DNA from 3 places in the Flavonifractor sp. HCP28S3_F3 genome. Region 2 is predicted to be linked to each of the others. Evidence: a T-box and tRNA genes for the amino acid it is inferred to sense, from the RefSeq annotation. Region 2 holds a T-box; the other regions hold tRNA genes.
The links. A T-box is a leader RNA that pairs with one kind of tRNA and senses whether it is charged. The one in region 2 lies ahead of ACTNB1_RS08400 (glycine--tRNA ligase), so its partner is inferred to be a tRNA-Gly.
Positions count from the first base shown of each region.

Region 1: it has a tRNA-Gly gene. The T-box ahead of ACTNB1_RS08400 (glycine--tRNA ligase) is inferred to sense a tRNA for this amino acid. The anticodon was not compared.
Region 3: it has a tRNA-Gly gene. The T-box ahead of ACTNB1_RS08400 (glycine--tRNA ligase) is inferred to sense a tRNA for this amino acid. The anticodon was not compared.

Region 1 is NZ_JBQHUF010000015.1:88,635-95,086, reverse strand. Features, by position in the region: gene ACTNB1_RS12980 (hypothetical protein) at 1-326, shown strand, start outside; gene ACTNB1_RS12975 (PTS transporter subunit IIC) at 413-1,501, shown strand; tRNA gene ACTNB1_RS12970 (tRNA-Gly) at 1,591-1,666, opposite strand; gene ACTNB1_RS12965 (hypothetical protein) at 1,729-2,793, opposite strand; gene ACTNB1_RS12960 (lactate utilization protein) at 2,816-3,406, opposite strand; gene ACTNB1_RS12955 (YitT family protein) at 3,428-4,297, opposite strand; gene ACTNB1_RS12950 (DNA gyrase subunit A) at 4,316-6,452, opposite strand, start outside.
Region 2 is NZ_JBQHUF010000007.1:95,799-102,250, forward strand. Features, by position in the region: gene rpsT (30S ribosomal protein S20) at 83-346, opposite strand; gene gpr (GPR endopeptidase) at 549-1,451, shown strand; T-box leader at 1,505-1,712, shown strand; gene ACTNB1_RS08400 (glycine--tRNA ligase) at 1,781-3,217, shown strand; gene ACTNB1_RS08405 (aminotransferase class I/II-fold pyridoxal phosphate-dependent enzyme) at 3,318-4,628, shown strand; gene ACTNB1_RS08410 (cyclic-di-AMP receptor) at 4,664-4,987, shown strand; gene ACTNB1_RS08415 (DNA polymerase III subunit) at 4,994-5,989, shown strand; gene ricT (regulatory iron-sulfur-containing complex subunit RicT) at 6,019-6,452, shown strand, end outside.
Region 3 is NZ_JBQHUF010000001.1:124,644-131,095, reverse strand. Features, by position in the region: gene ACTNB1_RS00685 (DUF5711 family protein) at 1-387, shown strand, start outside; gene ACTNB1_RS00680 (CvpA family protein) at 406-1,128, shown strand; gene ACTNB1_RS00675 (AAA family ATPase) at 1,225-3,765, shown strand; gene ACTNB1_RS00670 (TetR/AcrR family transcriptional regulator) at 3,816-4,451, opposite strand; tRNA gene ACTNB1_RS00665 (tRNA-Gly) at 4,619-4,692, shown strand; gene ACTNB1_RS00660 (response regulator transcription factor) at 4,819-5,517, shown strand; gene ACTNB1_RS00655 (sensor histidine kinase) at 5,492-6,452, shown strand, end outside.

The DNA.
Region 1 (6,452 bases), on a different contig from region 2:
CGCCCCCATCGGAGCCGCCCTATTATCCCCGCCGAGGCTTCGGAAGCCTGGTCTGGCTCATCCGCCGGTACGGCTGGCTGGCCGGTGTGTACATCGCCCTCAGCGGTGCAGGTATTGCCCTGGTAGGCGGCCTGGCCCGGTATTCCTTCCTCAGTATGACCCGAAACCTGCTTGGGGATGGTTTCTTTGACAGCCCCGGCTGGAACCGGGGCGCTCAGACCCCGCTTATCATCGCCACGGTGATCCTGGTGGTGGGGCTGGTCATCCTGGCTGCCGGGGTGATCCTGGCTGTGGTGCTCTACCGAAAGGGTCGAAAAGGGGATTGACAAATTTTTTCCGGCCGCTATAATAGGACATTACAGGTGTCAAGACACCTGTAATGTCCTATTTTTTTGACTGGAGAGAGAAGGATATGGAAGGCATCAAAGCATTTTTAAAGCGGAAGGACGTTGTCATCTCCGCCCGTCGCTACGGCATTGACGCCCTGGGGGCTATGGCCCAGGGTTTGTTTTGTTCTCTGCTGATCGGTACCATTCTGGACACTCTGGGAGATCAGCTGGGGATCGCGTTTCTGGTGCAGGTGGGAGCCTACGCCTCCGCTATGAGCGGGGCGGCCATGGCCATCGCCATCGGCTACGCCCTGAAGGCGCCTCCCCTGGTGCTCTTTTCCCTGGCTACGGTGGGTTATGCCGCCAACGCTCTGGGTTCCACTACCCTGGACGGCGGAAAGGGAGCCGGCGGTCCGCTGGCGGTGCTCTTTATCGCCATCATTGCCGCTGAACTGGGCAAGATCGTCAGTAAGGAGACCAAGATCGACATTCTGGTCACGCCGCTGGTGACCATTTTAAGCGGTGTGCTCCTCTCCGCATGGTGGGCTCCCGCCATCGGCACGGCGGCCTCCTCGGTGGGAGATTTCGTCAAGTGGGCTACCATTCTTCAGCCCTTCTGGATGGGTATCCTGGTGTCGGTGGTCATTGGTGTGGCCCTCACTTTGCCCATCTCCTCCGCTGCCATCTGCGCCGCCATCGGCCTTACCGGCCTGGCAGGAGGCGCAGCGGTGGCAGGCTGCTGCGCCAACATGGTGGGCTTTGCAGTGCTGTCCTTCCGGGAAAATAGGTGGGGCGGCCTGGTAAGCCAGGGCCTGGGTACCTCTATGCTCCAGATGGGCAATATTGTGAAAAATCCGCGCATCTGGCTGCCTGCTATCCTGGCCTCGGCAGTTACCGGCCCCGTTGCCACCTGCCTGTTCCACTTTGAGATGAACGACCCCTCCGGCGGCGTGGCGTCCGGCATGGGCACCTGCGGCATGGTGGGTCCCATCGGTGTGTATGCCGGCTGGGTAAACGATGTGGCTACCGGTGCCAAGGCGGCCATTACCGGCTTTGACTGGCTGGGAATGTTGCTGATCTGCTTCATACTCCCCGCCGTGCTGACCTGGCTGTTCGGTCTCTTTTTCAGAAAGATCGGCTGGATCAAGGAAGGCGACCTGACTTTGGAATAAAAGGAAAGGGAGAGTCTGCGCAGGCAGGCTCTCCCTTTTTTATAAAAAATGAAAATAAAAACGGCACTCCATACGGAGTGCCGTTTTTCTGGAGCAGGTGACGAGGCTCGAACTCGCTACCTCCACCTTGGCAAGGTGGCGCTCTACCAGATGAGCTACACCTGCAAGCAACGAATCATATTATAGCCAATGCACCCGCCGCTGTCAAGCATTTTTTTCGATTTTTCTTAAATTTTTGGAGCGCCGTCCCAGAGGTAGCCCAGCTCCAGCAAATCCTGGGCGGACCAGGTGGTACCGTTCCGGTCCCGGGACAGGTCTACGTAGTGGGCGCCGCCGTCGCTGGTCAGCTGGTTCCAGAAGTGAGGCTTCCCGTTCAGCGTACCTTCCACCAGGGTGGAGCCCACCTCCATCTGACCGGCCAGCAGCTGGAAAGCCAGTGCCAGCCCTTCACTGTTGGCACCATCGCCCAGGATGGCGTCCCAGGCGGTGGAACCGCCGCCGGGCGTATAGGTCACAGCCTGGGGAAGTAGAGTGAACAGCCGGCTTAACCGCTCCACGTCGCTGTACTGCTGGGGATTCAGGGAGGCAAAGAGGGAATCTACTTTCTCCTGAAGCTGGGTGGCCTTGGCGCGCATAGTCTCCACATCCTCCGGATAGGTCAGCAGGATCTCCACAATCCGTTGGGTGCCGGTATCAGGGTAGAGGGCGACGGTGCACTCCGGCATGCCCATGGCGGAGGCAGGTGCGTCGTAATAGGCCTGACGCACCAGATCGGCCACGGAGTCCGTTCCGCCGGTGAAATAGCCCACCCGCAGTACCAGTTCCGGCCGGTATTCGGACAAGGCAGCCGACACCTCCTTGCGGATGGCGCTGGTGCTGGTGACGTTCACGATATTCTGCACCTGCTCCTTAGTGCGGCGGTAGGTGATGGAAATAACAGCCTCATAGGTGGTCAGCACCCGGGTATAGCTGTTTTTGATAAAATCCACCGCATAAGCGCCCAGGGGGTCATCTTTGGCGACCTCCACACAGGCGCGGTTCAGATCGTCCTCCACCTCGCCCCGGTAGTCAGTGAGTTGGATCATCCCCTCCTCTGTCCCCTGAGAGACCAGGAAGAGTACCGCGTTCACCAGCTCAGAATAAGTATTTGCCTGAAGAGTGGAGGAGTCCCCGGCAACCGCCGGCTGTTCCACATGGGGCTCCACCGCTACGTAGGGTCGATCCAGCAGGGAGGAGCAGCCGGAGAGGAGCAAGGCACAGCACAGCGCCAGAGAGAAAATGGCTCGTTTCACAACCCAGCCCCTCCTTTTCCTCTTAAAATCCAAGCTCCTGGTCAATGAGGACCACTTCCGACCGGCCAATACCGGTAGGCGCCTCCCACAGCACAGTAAGGGCACGGCAGATGCGCTCAGGACTCTTGCAGTCGTAGCACTTGTCGCCTTTGACGGCACAGGGAGTTTTTCTTCCGAGTCTCTGAGCGTTCTTGGGAGAGGCGATGTTCCGGGCCCGCCACAGAGCCTTGCCGTAGTCGGCAGCCAGTTTGTTGCGGCCCACGATGAAGTAGACTTCCTCATGCCCAAAGATGGTGGAGGCCACACGGTTTCCGGTGCCGTCAATGTTGATAATCTCGCCGGTTTCTGCCAGACCATTCACCGAGGTGAGGTAGACCTGAGTGCCGGCAGCGTCCCGGAGGGTGCCATCCTTCCAGTGCCAGATCACTTGGTTGTGCTGTTCCAGCCGCTGGTCCAGGCCCATATCCCGGATGGTCATGGACCCGCCGATACCGATGGTTCTGCCATCCAGCTTGCTGTCCAGGTAGTCCATGGCCTCCTCTGCCGTGGCAAAGCAGCTTACTGCAAAGCCCCGAGCCTCCAGGTTGGCCTTGACCGTTGAAAAATCGTACATAAAGCGCCCCTCCAATCCGTTTTAAAGGTCGTTCTGCTTGTATTCCCGGAATCCGTCACCCAGCACCTCGTGGGCCTCGCACACAATGAGAAAGGCTGCGGGGTCGATCTCTTTAACGGTGCGCTTGAGAGCCACGATCTGACGCTGCTTGAAGGCCACCATCAGTACCTTCTTTTCCGCGCCGGAGTAGGCGCCCTGCCCCTGGAGAATGGTGACGCCCCGGTCAATATCGTGAATGATGGCATCGGTGATCTGTTCATAGGCGTCGCTGATGATATAGGCTACCTTGGCGTTGTCGATACCATAGAGAACTCCGTCCATCACCAGGGAGGAGATATACAGGGCCACCACGCCGTACATGGCGCTGTACAGATTGCGGAAGGCCAGAGCCACCGCTACGATGACCACCAAATCAATGCCCAGCAGCAGTTTGCCCATAGGCAGCCAGGCCAGCTTGAGCTTGAGCAGTCGGGCGATCAGGTCGGTGCCGCCGGTGGTAGCTCCCTGGAGGAAAACCACACCCAGGGAACCGCCCATGGACACGCCGCCGAAGATGCAGGCCAGCAGGGGATCCATAGGATCAAAGGTAAAGAACAGGTTGATCAGGTCGATAAACGTTGAGGAGACAAACATGGCGTACAAAGAGGAGACCAGCAGGTGTCCTCCCAGCAGACGCCATCCCAGCAGAAACAGAGGAATATTCAGAAGGATGACCACTGTACCTATGGGCAGGATGGGGAAAAAGTGGTTGAGGATCTGTCCCACGCCGGTAATGCCGCCGAAGCCGATCTGGTTGGGGTCATAGCACCAGCAGAAGCCCAGAGCATAGATTGCCGAGGCCAGGGTGATCCACAGATAGGGCATAAAATATCGTTTCAACAAGGAATTCATATCGTGACTCCTTCAGGCTCATTCCAGCAGGGTAAGCTGCTGTTCTCCCCGGTCTTCCTCCTTCAGGAGCATACCGGCCACCGGGAGGGACCGGGCCCGGTACCGGGCGGAATTGACGATAGTGGTGTCCGCAAGGGGACGGGCGGTCTCCACCTTCCACTTGGGCTTAAGGGTCATCACGTTGACACCCTGGGTGGAGCGGGTGGTCTTGGGATTGAGGGCGGAGGTGTGGAACACCAGGCAGCGTCCCTCGGTAGAGATCACAGCCAGCTCCAAGTCCTCTTTGATGTGGAGAGCGGCGGCCAGAGGCGACTTGTCAGAGTAGGCCCCGGTCAGCTTCTTCCGGCGGGTCTGGGTCTGATAGGCAGTCAGTTCCACCCGGGCCGCCTTGCCGTTCTCAAAGAAGAACAGCAGGCTGCCGGAGTAGTCGGAGGTAAGGCAGGCCCATACAAAGCTCTCGCCGGGGTCCATGCCCAGCTTGGTGGCCAGGAAGTCGCCAAGCACGCTGGCCTTGGCGTCGTCGAAATCACTGAGCCGGGTCTTGTAGCACTGCTGCTTGTCGGTGAATACCAGCAGCTCGTCCCGGTTGTTCCCCTCCCAGTACAGGAAGGGACCGTCCCCCTCCTTATATTTCTGCTCGCTGCTCATGCGTAGGGACTGAGGGGTAATCTTCTTAAAGTATCCCTCTTTGGAGCAGAACACATGCACCGGGTAGTCGGGGGTCTCGTCCTCGGCCTCCTCCGCCGCGGCGGTCTGGTAATCGTAGACGATCTCGGTGCGCCGGGGAGAGGCGTACTTCTTCTTCACCGCCGCCAGTTCCTGAGCGATGATCTTTTTAATGCGGCTGGGGTTGTTGACGATATCCTGGAGGTCAGCAATCTCCTCCTCCAGGCCCGCCACTTCCTCAATGCGCTTTAGAATATACTCCTTGTTGATGTTGCGCAGTTTGATGTCGGCCACGTATTCCGCCTGGATCTGGTCGATGCCGAAGCCGATCATCAGGTTGGGTACCACCTCGGCGTCCTCCTCGGTCTCCCGGATGATCTTGATGGCCCGGTCGATGTCCAGCAGGATCTTTTTCAGGCCCTTCAGCAGGTGGAGCTTTTCCTGCTTCTTCTTCATCACGTAGTAGGTGCGCCGACGGACACCGTCCATTCGCCAGCCCGTCCACTCTTCCAGAATCTCGCCCACACCCATCACCCGGGGCATGCCGGCAATGAGGATGTTGAAGTTGCAGGAGCAGGCGTCCTGGAGGGTGGTGGAGCGGAACAACTTGGCCATCAGCTTATCCGGATCGGTGCCCCGCTTCAGGTCGATGGTAATCTTCAGGCCGTTCAGGTCGGTCTCATCCCGCATGTCGGCAATTTCTTTGATCTTGCCTGCCTTGATGAGCTCGGCCACCTTGTCCATAATGGCTTCCACTGTGGTGGTGTAGGGGATCTCATACACCTCGATGAGGTTTTCGCTTTTCAGATAGCGCCACTTGGCCCGCACCTGGAAAGAGCCCCGGCCGGTGTTGTAGATCTGCCTTAACGCGGCTTCGTCATACAAAAGCTGGCCGCCGGTGGGGAAGTCGGGGGCTTTCAGGTACTCCATCAGGTTGACCTGGGGATTTTTCAGATAGGCCGCCGCCGCGTCGCACACCTCGGCCAGGTTGAAGCCGCACAGGTTGGAGGCCATGCCTACGGCGATGCCCTGATTGGCGCTCACCAGCACGTTGGGGAAGGTGGTGGGCAACAGCGTGGGCTCCTGCATGGAGCCGTCGTAGTTGTCCACAAAATCCACCGTGTCCTGGTCGATATCCCGGAACAGTTCGGCACAGATGGGGTCCAGCCGCACCTCAGTGTACCGGCTGGCTGCCCAGGCCATGTCCCGGGAGTAGACCTTACCAAAGTTGCCCTTGGAGTCCACCAGGGGGTGGAGCAGAGCGCCGTAGCCCCGGGAGAGGCGTACCATGGTGTCGTAAATGGCGGCGTCGCCGTGGGGGTTCAGCTTCATGGTTTGGCCCACCACATTGGCGCTCTTGGTGCGGGGCTTGGTGAGCAGGCCCATCTCATACATAGTGTACAGCAGCTTCCGGTGGGAGGGCTTGAACCCGTCGATCTCCGGGATGGCCCGGGAGACGATGACGCTCATGGCGTAGGGCATATAGTTG
Region 2 (6,452 bases):
GCCTTACAGCATACCCCGTTTTCCTTGCGAAAAAACAAAAAGACCGTCTGCATGGAGCAGACGGTCCTTACGTTGCCTACGCTCAGGCCAGCTTGTTCAGCTTGATGGTCATGGCGCTCTTCTTGTGAGCGGCATTGTTCTTGTGCAGCAGACCCTTGACCACAGCCTTGTCGACCGCCTTGACGGCCACCTTGTAAGCGCCCTCGGCCTCGCTGCGGTTGCCTTCGACCACCGCGGCCTCGAACTTCTTGATGTCGGTCTTGAGCTCGGACTTAGCGGCCTTGTTCTGCATGGCCTTGGTCTTGTTCACCAGGACACGCTTCTTGGCAGACTTAATATTCGGCAAACCAAACACCTCCTCCGATGACGATATCATTTTTTACACAGTTTGCCCGTGCAGAATCCTATTTTAACAGCCGTCGCCGGAAATTGCAACTGTTTTTTTCAAATTTTTTTGTTTTTTTTGCATAGGAGGGGCCCATCCGCAAAAAATAGTTCCACAAATAAAAAGCAGCACCATATCTTGGGGTATCACAGGAGGCAGAAGGATGGAAAAGCGGCGGACGGATCTGGCGGTGGAGGCCGCCCAGCTCTGGCGGGAGCGTGGGGGCGCGGGCAAGCTGCCCGGTGTGGAGAGCAAGGAGACCAAGCGGGAGGGCTACCCGGTGACCACGGTAAAGATCCTGGACTGCCGGGGCGAGGAGGCCCTGGGCAAGCCGGCGGGCACCTACGTCACCCTGACCCTGGAGGGGCTGGCCCGGCGGGAAAGCGACGCCTTTGGCCGGGCAGCCCGGGCGGTGGCGGCGGAGCTCACTCCCTTGCTGAAGCTGTCCAAGGGGGCTCCCGCCCTGGTAGTAGGCCTGGGCAACCGGGCCATCACCCCCGATGACATCGGACCCAAGGCCGCCGACCACACCATGGTCACCCGCCACCTGGTGGAGCAGGTGCCGGAGCATTTCGGCTCCTTCCGGCCGGTAGCCGCACTGGCCGCCGGGGTGCTGGGCACCACCGGCGTGGAGAGCGGCGAGCTGGTGCGGGCGGTGGTGGAGAAGATCCAGCCCGCCTGCGTGGTGGTGGTGGATGCCCTGGCCTCCCGCAGCCTGAGCCGGGTGTGTACCACCGTCCAGCTGGCCGACACCGGCATCGTCCCCGGCTCCGGGGTGGGCAACGCCCGCTTCGCTCTCAATCAGGAGACATTGGGGGTACCCGTCATCGCGGTGGGCGTGCCCACGGTGGTGGACGCCGCCACCCTGGCCGCCGACGTGCTGGCCCAGGCTGGACGGGACGATCTGGACCCGGAGGCCCTCCGGGGAGCGGGAGACGGCCTGCTGGTCACCCCCCGGGACATCGACGCCCGGGTGGCCGACCTGGCCAAGGTCATTGGGTATGGCATCAATCTGGCCCTCCAGCCCGGCCTGACTATCGCGGATATCGACCTGTTTTTGTCCTGACTTTTCCCCATTTCACCTTGACGGGGTGGGAAAAAGATGATAGAATGGCCCACGATAAGGCAATGAATGGGAACAGTACCCCCTGTTTTCCGCATGCAGAGAGGAGCCGGTCGGTGCAAGGCTTCGGCGGAGGGGTGGGGAAGGCGCCCGTGAGCCGTGGGGAGGAAATGCCCCGCCGGTCCCCGCCGTTACCGGGAATGAAGTGCGTACCAGCCAGGTACGAATTCAGGTGGAACCACGGACATTTTGTTCGCCCTGAGCCGATAAACGGCTCAGGGCGTTTTTTTGCTCTGGGCCAAGCCAAATTGACAGAAAAGGAGCATGAAACCATGAAGAACACCGACAAGACCATGGACCAGATCGTTACCCTGTGCAAAGGCCGGGGCTTCATCTTCTCCGGCAGCGAGATCTACGGCGGCCTGGCCAACACCTGGGACTACGGCCCTCTGGGCGTGGAGCTGAAAAACAACGTCAAGAAGGCCTGGTGGAAGAAGTTCGTCCAGGAGAACCCCTACAACGTGGGTCTGGACGCCGCCATCCTGATGAACCCCCAGACCTGGGTGGCCTCCGGCCATCTGGGCGGCTTCTCCGATCCTCTGATGGACTGCAAGGAGTGCAAGGAGCGCTTCCGCGCCGACAAGCTCATTGAGGACTGGTGCGGCGAGAACGGCGTGGAGCTGGAGAAGCCCATCGACGCCTTCTCCCAGGACGAGATGAAGGCCTTCATCGAGGATCACAACATCCCCTGCCCCACCTGCGGCAAGCACAACTTTACCGACATCCGGCAGTTCAACCTGATGTTTAAGACCTTTCAGGGCGTGACCGAGGACGCCAAGAACACCGTGTACCTGCGGCCTGAGACCGCCCAGGGCATCTTTGTCAACTTCCAGAACGTCCAGCGTACCACCCGCAAGAAGCTGCCCTTCGGCGTGTGCCAGATCGGCAAGAGCTTCCGCAACGAGATCACCCCCGGCAACTTCACCTTCCGCACCCGCGAGTTCGAGCAGATGGAGCTGGAGTTCTTCTGCAAGCCGGGCACCGACCTGGAGTGGTTCCAGTACTGGCGTTCCTTCTGCAAGGAGTGGCTGCTGAGCCTGGGCATGAAGGAGGAGCACCTGCGGCTCCGGGACCACAGCCCCGAGGAGCTGTGCTTCTACTCCAAGGGCACCACTGACTTCGAGTTCCTCTTCCCCTTCGGCTGGGGCGAGCTGTGGGGCGTGGCCGACCGTACCGACTACGACCTGACCCAGCACCAGACCGTCTCCGGCAAGGACATGACCTACTTCGACCAGGAGACCGGCGAGCACTATATCCCCTACGTGGTGGAGCCCTCCCTGGGCGCCGACCGCGTCACCCTGGCCTTCCTGGTGGACGCCTTCGACCAGGAGGTTGTGGGCCAGGACAAGAAGGGCAACGACGATGTGCGCACCGTCATGCGCTTCCACCCCGCGCTGGCTCCCTTCAAGTGCGCCGTGCTGCCCCTGAGCAAGAAGGAGGTCCTCTCCGGCCCCGCTCAGCAGCTGCGTGACGAGCTGGCCAAGGAGTTCATGGTGGACTACGACGACGCCGGCTCCATCGGCAAGCGTTACCGCCGTCAGGACGAGATCGGCACCCCCTTCTGCATCACCCTGGACTTCCAGACCGTGGGCGACGAGAACACTCCCGCCGATAACTGCGTCACCATCCGGGAGCGCGACACCATGGAGCAGGTGCGCATCCCCATGGATCAGGTCAAGAACTATATCGCCGAGCGCGTGAAGTTCTGATCCTCTGTGCAAAAGAGCCCCGGCCAATGGCCGGGGCTCTTGTTTCTTTTACACCGTTCTGCTATACTCATAGAAACTTTCCCCAAGGGAGGCGCGTTTTGTGGAAAACACCCCGCTCTATACCGCTCTGCGGGATTTTGCCGCCCAAAATCCCCTGCGTATGCACATGCCCGGTCACAAGGGCAAAGCCCTCCCCGGCCCCGAGCTGGCCGGGTACTCCTCCATTGACTTCACCGAGCTGCCCCCTACCGGCAACCTGTTTGACGGCGGCGGCGCCATTGGAGAGGCGGAGAAGCTGTGGGCGTCCCTCTTCGGCATGGAGCACTGCCTGTTCCTCACCGGCGGGTCCACCCAGGGGGTGCTGACCGCCCTCACCCTGGCCTGTCCGCCCGGCTCGGAGCTGCTGCTGGACCGGGGGTGCCACCGCTCCGCCTTCCACGCCATGGCTCTGCTGGACCTGAGGCCGGTGTACGTCCCACGGCCCTGGCTGGACGAGGGCGCCGTCACCGGCCCCATTTCCCCCACGGATGTGGAAAACTTGCTGAAAACCCACCCAAATATAAAAGCGTTCTGTATTACTTCCCCTACATATTACGGTGTGTTGTCGGATATTCCCGCCCTGGCGGAAGTTATGCACCAGCACGGCGGCATTCTGGTGGTGGACGGTGCCCATGGTGCCCATCTCCCCTTCCTGAGGATGGACCACTATTCCGCCGCCGATCTGGTGGTGGTGTCCGCCCACAAGACCCTCCCCGCCCCGGGACAATCCGCCCTGCTCTTCTCCTGCGGGTCCTTCTCCCACGACGCGCTGCGGCGGGCGGGCTCCATCTACGGCTCCTCCAGCCCCTCCTACCCCATGATGGCGGCGCTGGACCTCTGTCGGGCGCATATGCTGGAGGAGGGGGCGGCAGCCTACCAAAAAACAGCGGAGGAGGTAGCCGCCCTGCGGCGGGATTTCCCCGCCCTCACCGACCAGGACGCTCCTCTGGACCCCACCCGGCTCACCCTCCTCTCCCCCGACGGCTTTTCCGCTCAGGAGAGGCTGGAAGGGCTGGGAGTGTGGCCCGAGATGGCCGACCGGGGCCATGTGGTGCTTATCCCCACCTGCGCCGACACGGCGGAGGACTTTGCCCGGCTGCGGCAGGCCCTCAGCCAGGTGGCGCTGGGTCCCTGCCCCTTCTTCCCCCGGCCGCCGGAGCTGCCGGAGGGGGTCCTCACCCCCCGTCAGGCCCTCTTTTCCCCGGGAAAAGACTGGCCTCTGGACCGGTCGGAGGGGGAGATCGCCGCTTCCCCCATCGCCCCCTATCCCCCCGGCGTGCCGGTAGTGGCTCCGGGAGAGCGGATTGGGAAAAAAACTATCGCATATTTGGGTGAAATAGGTTATAATAGTGACTGTCGAATTTGTGTTTGACAACTGTGTGTGAACCCAAGGCAGGAGGGATAGATATGAAACTGATCCTTGCGATCATCAATCATGACGACGCCAACACCGTCACCCAGGCTCTGACCAAGAAAGGTTTCTCTTCCACCAAGCTGGCCACCACTGGCGGCTTCCTGATGGCAGGCAACGTGACCATTCTGGTAGGCGTGGATGAGGAGAAGGTGCAGACCGTCATTGACATCATCAAGGAGCACTCCCATTCCCGCAAGCAGATGATCCCCACCACCACCGAAATGAGCTATGGGTATTACCCCTCTATGCCGGTGGAAGTGGTCGTGGGCGGTGCCACCATCTTCGTGGTGGACATCGAGCGGTTTGAGCGGGTGTAAGGCCAGATGAATCTGACCCCACTGGCGGGCAACGGCCCGCTGAAGCGGCAGCTGGAGGGCGAGTGCGCCCGCCGGGGCCTGTCCCACGCATACATCATCAGCGGCCCGGCGGGCTCCGGCAAGCGGACCCTGGCGGGCCTGCTGTCCGCTGCCCTGGTGTGCTCCGGTAATGGAGACGTACCCTGCGGCAAGTGCTCCGGCTGCAAAAAGGCCATGGCGGGCATCCATCCCGATATCTCCGCCATCGGCACCGACGGGAAGGACGTCACCGTGGCCCAGGTCCGCGCCCTGCGCTCCGACGCCTATATCAAGCCCAACGAGGCCGGGCGGAAGGTCTATGTGATCCACCGGGCCCAGAGCATGAACCAGAGCGCCCAGAACGCCATGCTCAAGCTGCTGGAGGAGGGACCTCCCTACGCCGCCTTTCTGCTGCTGGCGGAGAACGCCGCCTCCCTGCTGCCCACTGTCCGCTCCCGGTGCCAGGTGCTCACCCTGTCTCCGGTGACCCCGCAGGAGGCACGGGCCTGGATAGACGCCCATTATCCCCAGTGTACCCACGGACAGCGTCAGGCCGCCGCGGAGCACTGTGAGGGTCTGCTGGGCCGGGCGGTCGCTGAGCTGGAAGGGACCGCCGGAGAGGACCGGCGGGAGGTCCAGGCGGCAGGCGAGCTGCTGGAGAAGTTCTCTGCCGGAAATGAGACCGCCCTTGTGGAGTTCTGCACCGGTCTGGAGCGGGACAAATGGGACCGGGACGGGCTGGACAAGCTGCTGGAGGAGTTTGCCCTGCTGCTGCGGGACGCACTTACCGCCTCCTGCGGCGCCTGCCTGGAGACCGATCCCCAGCGCTGGGCTGCGGCGGAGCGCGCCGCGTCCATCCTCAAGCCCAGGCAGCTTATGTCCGCCATGGAGCTGACCCGCAGGCTGCGGGAGGCCCTGGACTTCAATCTGGGCGCCGGCCACCTGGCTGGCTGGCTGGCGGCAGGTCTGGCGGAGCTGAAGTGAGCACCCTACCATTAGATTTGGAGGACAACATGACCGAGATCATCGGCGTCCGCTTCAAGAGCGGAGGCAAACAGTATTATTTTGACCCCCAGGGCCAGCAGGTGGCTGAGGGCCAGGGCGTCATCATCGAGACCTCCCGGGGCCTGGAGTACGGCGAGTGCGTCCAGAGCAACACCATGGTGGAGGACGAGGCGGTGGTGCAGCCCCTGCGCCCCCTGGTGCGCATCGCCACCCAGAAGGACCTGGATACGGTAGCCAAGAACCGGGAGAAGGAAAAGAAAGCCTTCACCATCTGCCAGGACAAGATCGCCGCCCACGGGCTGGACATGAAGCTGGTGGAGGTGGAGTACAATTTTGAGGGGAACAAGATCCTCTTCTTCTTCACCAGCGAAGGCCGGGTGGACTTCCGTGCTCTGGTGAAGGATCTGGCCAGCGTGTTCCACGCCCGTATCGAGCTGCGGCA
Region 3 (6,452 bases), on a different contig from region 2:
ACACTCTCCATCGTGGCCCCTGACGGCACCCTGGCCGGCAGCTGCGATTACAGTGGACTTTATCTGAAAAACTTCTCTCTGGAGGGAGACGGCACCGCGGTACTGCTGCTGGGCAAATACCGGGCTGGTACCTCCGCCGAGCTGCGGGTGGTCTCCGCTGACGGAAGTACCCGCGCCTCCCTGCCCACAGAGGAGCAGGTACTCTCCCTCTCCGCCGCAGGCCGCTATGTCTCCCTGCTGACTGCCGACCGGCTGGATATTTACAACCAGGACCTGGAGATCTACAACACACTAGAGGGCACCCAAGGCGCCCAGAAGGTGCTCCAGCAATCCGACGGCAGCACCATGCTCATTGACAGTACCACCGCCAGAATCTACGTGCCCTAGTGATCTCGGAGGAACCCCATGACAGCTTTTCTGATTCTTGACCTTATCATCATTGCCATTTTGATCATATTCGCCGCTCTCGGAGCCCACAGAGGGCTTATACTCTCCCTGTGCGGCCTGCTGGCCGTACTGGTGGCCTTTGTAGGAGCCGGTTTCCTGGCCCGCACCCTCTCCCCTATGGTGGCCGACGCACTGGAACCCCGGTTTGCCGCTGCCATCGAGGAACAGCTCAATGAACAGATCCAGAACAGCCAGGTCCAGACCGACCTGACTGACCCCAGTTCCGGAGAGGTCACCCCCGACACACTTCCCCTCCAGGACGTGCTCAACGCGCTGCGGGACATGGGCTTTTATGAGACCCTGGTCAACAGTGTAAATCAGGCGGTAGAGGACGGCATGACCGAAGTGGCAGCCAGCGCCGCTGCTCAGGTGGCGGCGGCCATTGCGGAATCAGCGGCCTACCTGATCATTTTTCTGCTGGCTTTTGTCCTCATTTTGCTGGCCTGGAAGCTCATCAGCCACGCGCTGGACCTGGTGGCCCGGCTGCCCGGCCTGCACTTTCTCAACAAGAGCCTGGGCGCTCTGTTTGGGGTGATCCAGGGTATCATCATCCTGTTCGTTGCCGCCTGGCTGCTCCAGTTTTTCGGCGGCATTCTGCCTCAGGACGCAGTGGAAAAGACCTATCTGCTGAAGTTTTTTATGTCTGCCAACCCCTTTGCCCTGCTGAACAGTATCCTGTAAGGGCAACGAAATCGGAAAGATTCATACCCAGTTCATAATTTCGGGTTAGAATCAATCCTCCGGGGGAGCCTGTCCCCCAAAAGGAGCTGAACACAAATGCAACCTACACTTTGTTCCCGCTGCCATAAAAATGTAGCGGTGATCTTTATCCAGAAGCTAGAGGGAGGCACCACCAAGAGTGAGGGTCTCTGCCTGAAATGCGCCAAAGAACTGGGCATTAAGCCCGTGGAGGATATGATGCAGAAAATGGGCATCAGCGACGAGGATCTGGAGGGTCTGACCAATGAGATGATGTCCGCCTTCGGCGGAGCTGAAGGCATGGAGGGCCTGATCCCCAGTGACGACGCCGATCAGGATGAGGAGGACGAGGGCAAGACCGCTACCTTCCCCTTCCTGAACAAGCTGTTTGGGTCCGCCCAGAATCCCCAGGCCCAGCCGGAGCGTGATCCCGGCCGCCAGGAGCGGAACGACAAGGAGAAAAAGGGCGACAAACCCATTAAGCGGAAGTTTTTGGAGAACTACTGCATCTCCCTGACCCAGAAAGCCGCCGACGGCAAGCTGGACAACATCATCGGCCGGGATGAGGAGATCCAGCGTACCATCCAGATCCTCAACCGCCGCCAGAAGAACAACCCCTGCCTCATCGGCGAGCCCGGCGTAGGCAAGACCGCCATCGCCGAGGGTCTGGCCCAGAAGATCTACCAGCGGGATGTGCCCTACAAGCTTCTGGACAAGGAGGTCTACCTGCTGGACCTCACCGCCCTGGTGGCTGGTACCCAGTTCCGGGGTCAGTTTGAGAGCCGGATGAAGGGCCTTATCGAGGAGATCAAGAAGCTGGGCAATATCATCCTGGTCATCGACGAGGTCCATAACATCGTAGGCGCCGGGGATGCGGAGGGCTCTATGAACGCCGCCAACATCCTCAAGCCCGCCCTCAGCCGGGGCGAGATCCAGGTTATCGGCGCCACCACCCTCACCGAGTACCGCAAATACATCGAGAAGGACTCCGCCCTGGAGCGCCGGTTCCAGCCGGTGATCGTGGAGGAGCCCTCCATCGAAGACAGTGTAAAGATCATCCAGGGCATTGCCCCCTACTATGAGAAGTACCACTTCGTCTCCATCTCCCCTGAAATCTGCCGGTTGGCAGTGACCATGAGCGAGCGGTACATTACCGACCGCTACCTCCCCGACAAGGCCATCGACCTGATCGACGAGGCCTGCTCCGATGTGAACCTCCACAACAAGACCCTGGCCCGTGAGGTTGAGGTCAAGAAGGAGCTGGAGTCCCTGGGTCAGGAGCGGGAGAACCTGATGGTGGAGGCCAACGACCGGGATTACAAGCGTCAGACCGCCCTGAAGAACAACGAGGGCCGCCAGAGCGAGATCCGGCGGGAGCTCAATAAGCTCACCGCCGAGCACGACTCCCTCATGGGCAACCCCGCCACCACCGAGGCACTGAGCGCCAACGAGCGGCGGCAGGCTAACTTCCGCCGGGAACTGGACAACCTGTCCCAGGAGCGGGAGCGGCTGCTGGCTGATCAGGGCGGTAACCGGGATTATGAGCGGCTGGCCGCCATCAAGAGCCGGGAGATGCAGCTTCAGGACGAGCTGAACAAGCTGGACGCCCAGAGCGCACCGCCTCTGACGGTGGCTCATCTGGCCCGGGTCATTGAACTGTGGACCAAAATCCCCGCTACTCAGATTCAGGAGGCGGAGTATGAGCGTCTGGCCAAGCTGGAAGACCGGCTGAAGGAGCACCTCATCGGCCAGGACGAGGCAGTCCACGCCGTGGCTGCCGCCGTGCGCCGCGGTCGGGTGGGCATCGCCTCCAAGCGCAAGCCGGTATCCTTCATCTTTGTGGGCTCCACCGGTGTGGGCAAGACCGAGCTGGTCAAGCGGCTGGCTATGGATATGTTCCACTCCCCCGAGTCTCTCATCCGGCTGGATATGTCGGAGTTTATGGAGAAGTTCGCCGTCAGCCGCATCATCGGCTCCCCGCCGGGCTATGTGGGCTATGACGAAGCCGGTCAGCTCACCGAGAAGGTGCGGCGTAAACCCTACTGCGTCATTCTCTTCGACGAGATCGAGAAAGCCCATCCCGACGTGCTGAACATCCTGCTGCAGATTCTGGACGACGGCCATATCACCGACGCCCAGGGCCGCAACGTCAACTTTGAGAACACCGTCATTGTCATGACCTCCAACGCAGGCAGCGACGCTCGTACCTCCGCCGGCAGCGTAGGCTTCGGCCGCACCGCTGATCAGCAGGGCAAGGAGCGTGCTATGAAAGCCCTGGAGGGCTTCCTCCGGCCCGAGTTTATCAACCGGGTGGACGAGATCGTCTACTTCAACAAACTCACCGAAGACAATTTCAAGGCTATCGCCGCCATTATGCTGGGTGAGCTGCGGGATACCCTGAAGGAAAAGGGCATCACCTTCACCTGGGACGAGGCGCTGCTTGACCATCTGGTGCGCAAGTCCTATTCCCAGACCTACGGCGCCCGCAACCTGCGCCGTCAGATCCAGAAGGATCTGGAGGACGACATCGCCACCAAGCTCATCGACAGCTACCTCCACCCCATCTCCGCCATACACGCCACCTCCGACGGTGAAAAAGCTATCATCACAGCGGAATGATAAAAATCGGGGCCGACCTTTCAGGTCGGCCCCGATTTATTTATGTTCTGTTACTGGCCGGTCTTTACCAGCGCATCCAACAGCAGCCGGGCACCGTGAACCAGATAGTCCTCACGGCTCAGGCCCAGGGTACGCTGGAGGAAGTCCGCACGGTACTCTGCCGTATGGATAATGCCAGACAAAGCGGACCAGAAGAGCAGCACCGTCTCCATGGGAGGAAGCTTAGTACGCACAACGCCCTCTTCCACGCCCCGCATCAGGAAGGCGGCCATCTCTTCGTCGATCTCACCGGTAACCCGAATAATATCCGCCTGGCCCTTCTGGATCTCCTCCGATGCCTGGGACAGCGGCATCACACCCGTGGCTGCATCATAGGCGGTGGGGTTGTCGTCATAAAAGCGCACGATCACCCGGCACACCGCATCATAAGCCTGGAACCAATCCTGATGGCTCTCAATGGCCTCATGAAGCTTCCGCTTCAGCAGGACGATACCACTGAGCAAAATGGCGTTGATGATCTCCTCCTTGCTCTGGAAGTACACATACAGCGTAGCCTTGCTGTACTCCGCCTCCCGGGCAATGTCGTCCATCGTGGTACGCTCCGTACCCTTCTCCGCAAACAGCCGCTCGGCGGCCGCCAGGATGGAGCCGCGATGAAATTCCGTCAGCGCCTGCTTCTTGCTCATCGTAATTCCAGCCTTTCCAATTCAAAAATCAAACCATCGGTTTAGTTATCATATTATCATGTTTTCAGCAAATTTGCAAGGGAATCCTCCTGCCCTTTTCCCCTACCTAAAAAACACTTGCAAACCCAACTGATCCATGCTATACTATTTTAGTCAGTTAACCCGATGCAGGTATAGTTCAGTGGTAGAACGTCAGCTTCCCAAGCTGAATATGGGAGTTCGATTCTCCTTACCTGCTCCAAAAAAGACGACTTGTTTTTGCAAGTCGTCTTTTTTTATCCTTTCTATTTTAAGAATTTTGAAAGATATTCCCCACATTCTTTGAAAGAGTATTCGGGTATCTTAGAGGCAACTGGAGGGAGTTCCAATGAACGAGTGCATTCTGGTGGTGGATGACGACGCCGAGATCGTCAAAGCCATTGCGATTCTGCTGGAGAAAGAGGGCTACCGGGTCCTAAAGGCCTACAACGGCATGGAGGCGCTGGATCTGGCTCTGGAGCCCAGCCTGCGCCTCATCCTTATGGACGTGATGATGCCCAGGCTGGACGGTCTGTCAGCGGTTCTGAAGATCCGTGAAAAGCGCAACCTGCCCATTCTGATCCTCAGCGCCAAGAGCGAGGATACCGACAAGGTGCTGGGGCTCTCCATGGGGGCGGACGACTACATCGCCAAGCCCTTCAATCCCCAGGAACTGGTGGCCCGGGTACGCAGCCATTTGCGGCGGTACACACAGCTTGGGGATGTAAACGCCGTCAGTCAGGCCCAGGAGGTCGTCAACGGGCGGCTGCGCTATCAAGTGGAGGATCGGACACTGTTTGTGGACGGAGAGCCGGTGCGGCTCACCGCCACCGAACTGAAGATCGTAGACCTGCTGATGCGCAATGTAGGGCGAATCTTCCCTGCTGAGGAAATCTACCGCCGGGTATGGGGCGAGGAGCCCTATGCCACGGAAAATACCGTGATGGTCCACATCCGACGCATTCGGGAAAAGATCGAACTCAATCCAAAGGAACCGGAATATTTAAAGGTGGTGTGGGGAATTGGATACAAAATCGAGAAGCATTAAGCCAGTCCTGACCTTTCTGGCTTTCGTGCTAAGCATCAGCCTGCTGCTGTACAGCGCAGCGGCCTGGCTGTTCCTGGCTACCAATACCAGTTCCAGCGTGAGGGTCAACCTGGTCGACGCCTTCCGCACAGATTACCAGGAGACAGCCACCTTCCGCAGCATGATCAGTGGAGACCTCTACTCCCTGCTCAGCTACGCCGCCGATGAACAGGCGTTTTACAGCGTTCCCATGGCGGAAAGTGATCTGAATCTGCTGTACCGGGTAGAAAAAAACGGTGTGCTGCTGGCTTCCAACAGCAACGCCGACCTATCTTCCCCGGATGGCTTGCCTGAGGGCTACAACTTTCTGCTCACCTTTAACAGGGGGACCGCCTCCATCTGGAAAGACGGGGAGGAGCTGGACGTCTACGGCGACGGCGTGTATCGAGGGACGGAGTGGGGCTGGGATGTGCCGGGCTATGAAGTAGGCCGGACTTCCGCCAAATCGCTCTATACTGGAATAGCAGTATATCTGGCGGCGGTGGAACATCCGGTGGACTACAGCGTAGGCTATGGTCCTTATGGTGTGGTTCGGGACATGGCCACGGTGCGCACCTTCCTGATCTGGCTGCTGCTGGTGCCTCCTGTGGCAGGAGCTGCCCTGCTGATCTGGTATATTCTCTGGCGTAGATATAAACGGCGAGCCGACCAGGCCATCGCCTGGTTCACCGGCCACATCTGGCTGGAGATCAAACTGGTTCTGCTGCTGCCCCTGGCCTGGCTGTGGATCTGCTCCGTGGTGGCCTGCCTCAATTTGTTTATACAAAGCAATTACAACGGGCTGTTCTGGTGCCTGGCCTTGCTGCCTGCCCTGTGGTGGACCTATTTTTACCTCAATGATCTGCGGTACAACTTTGGCCAACTACGTACTCACAGTTTCTGTGCCGCCTGCATGC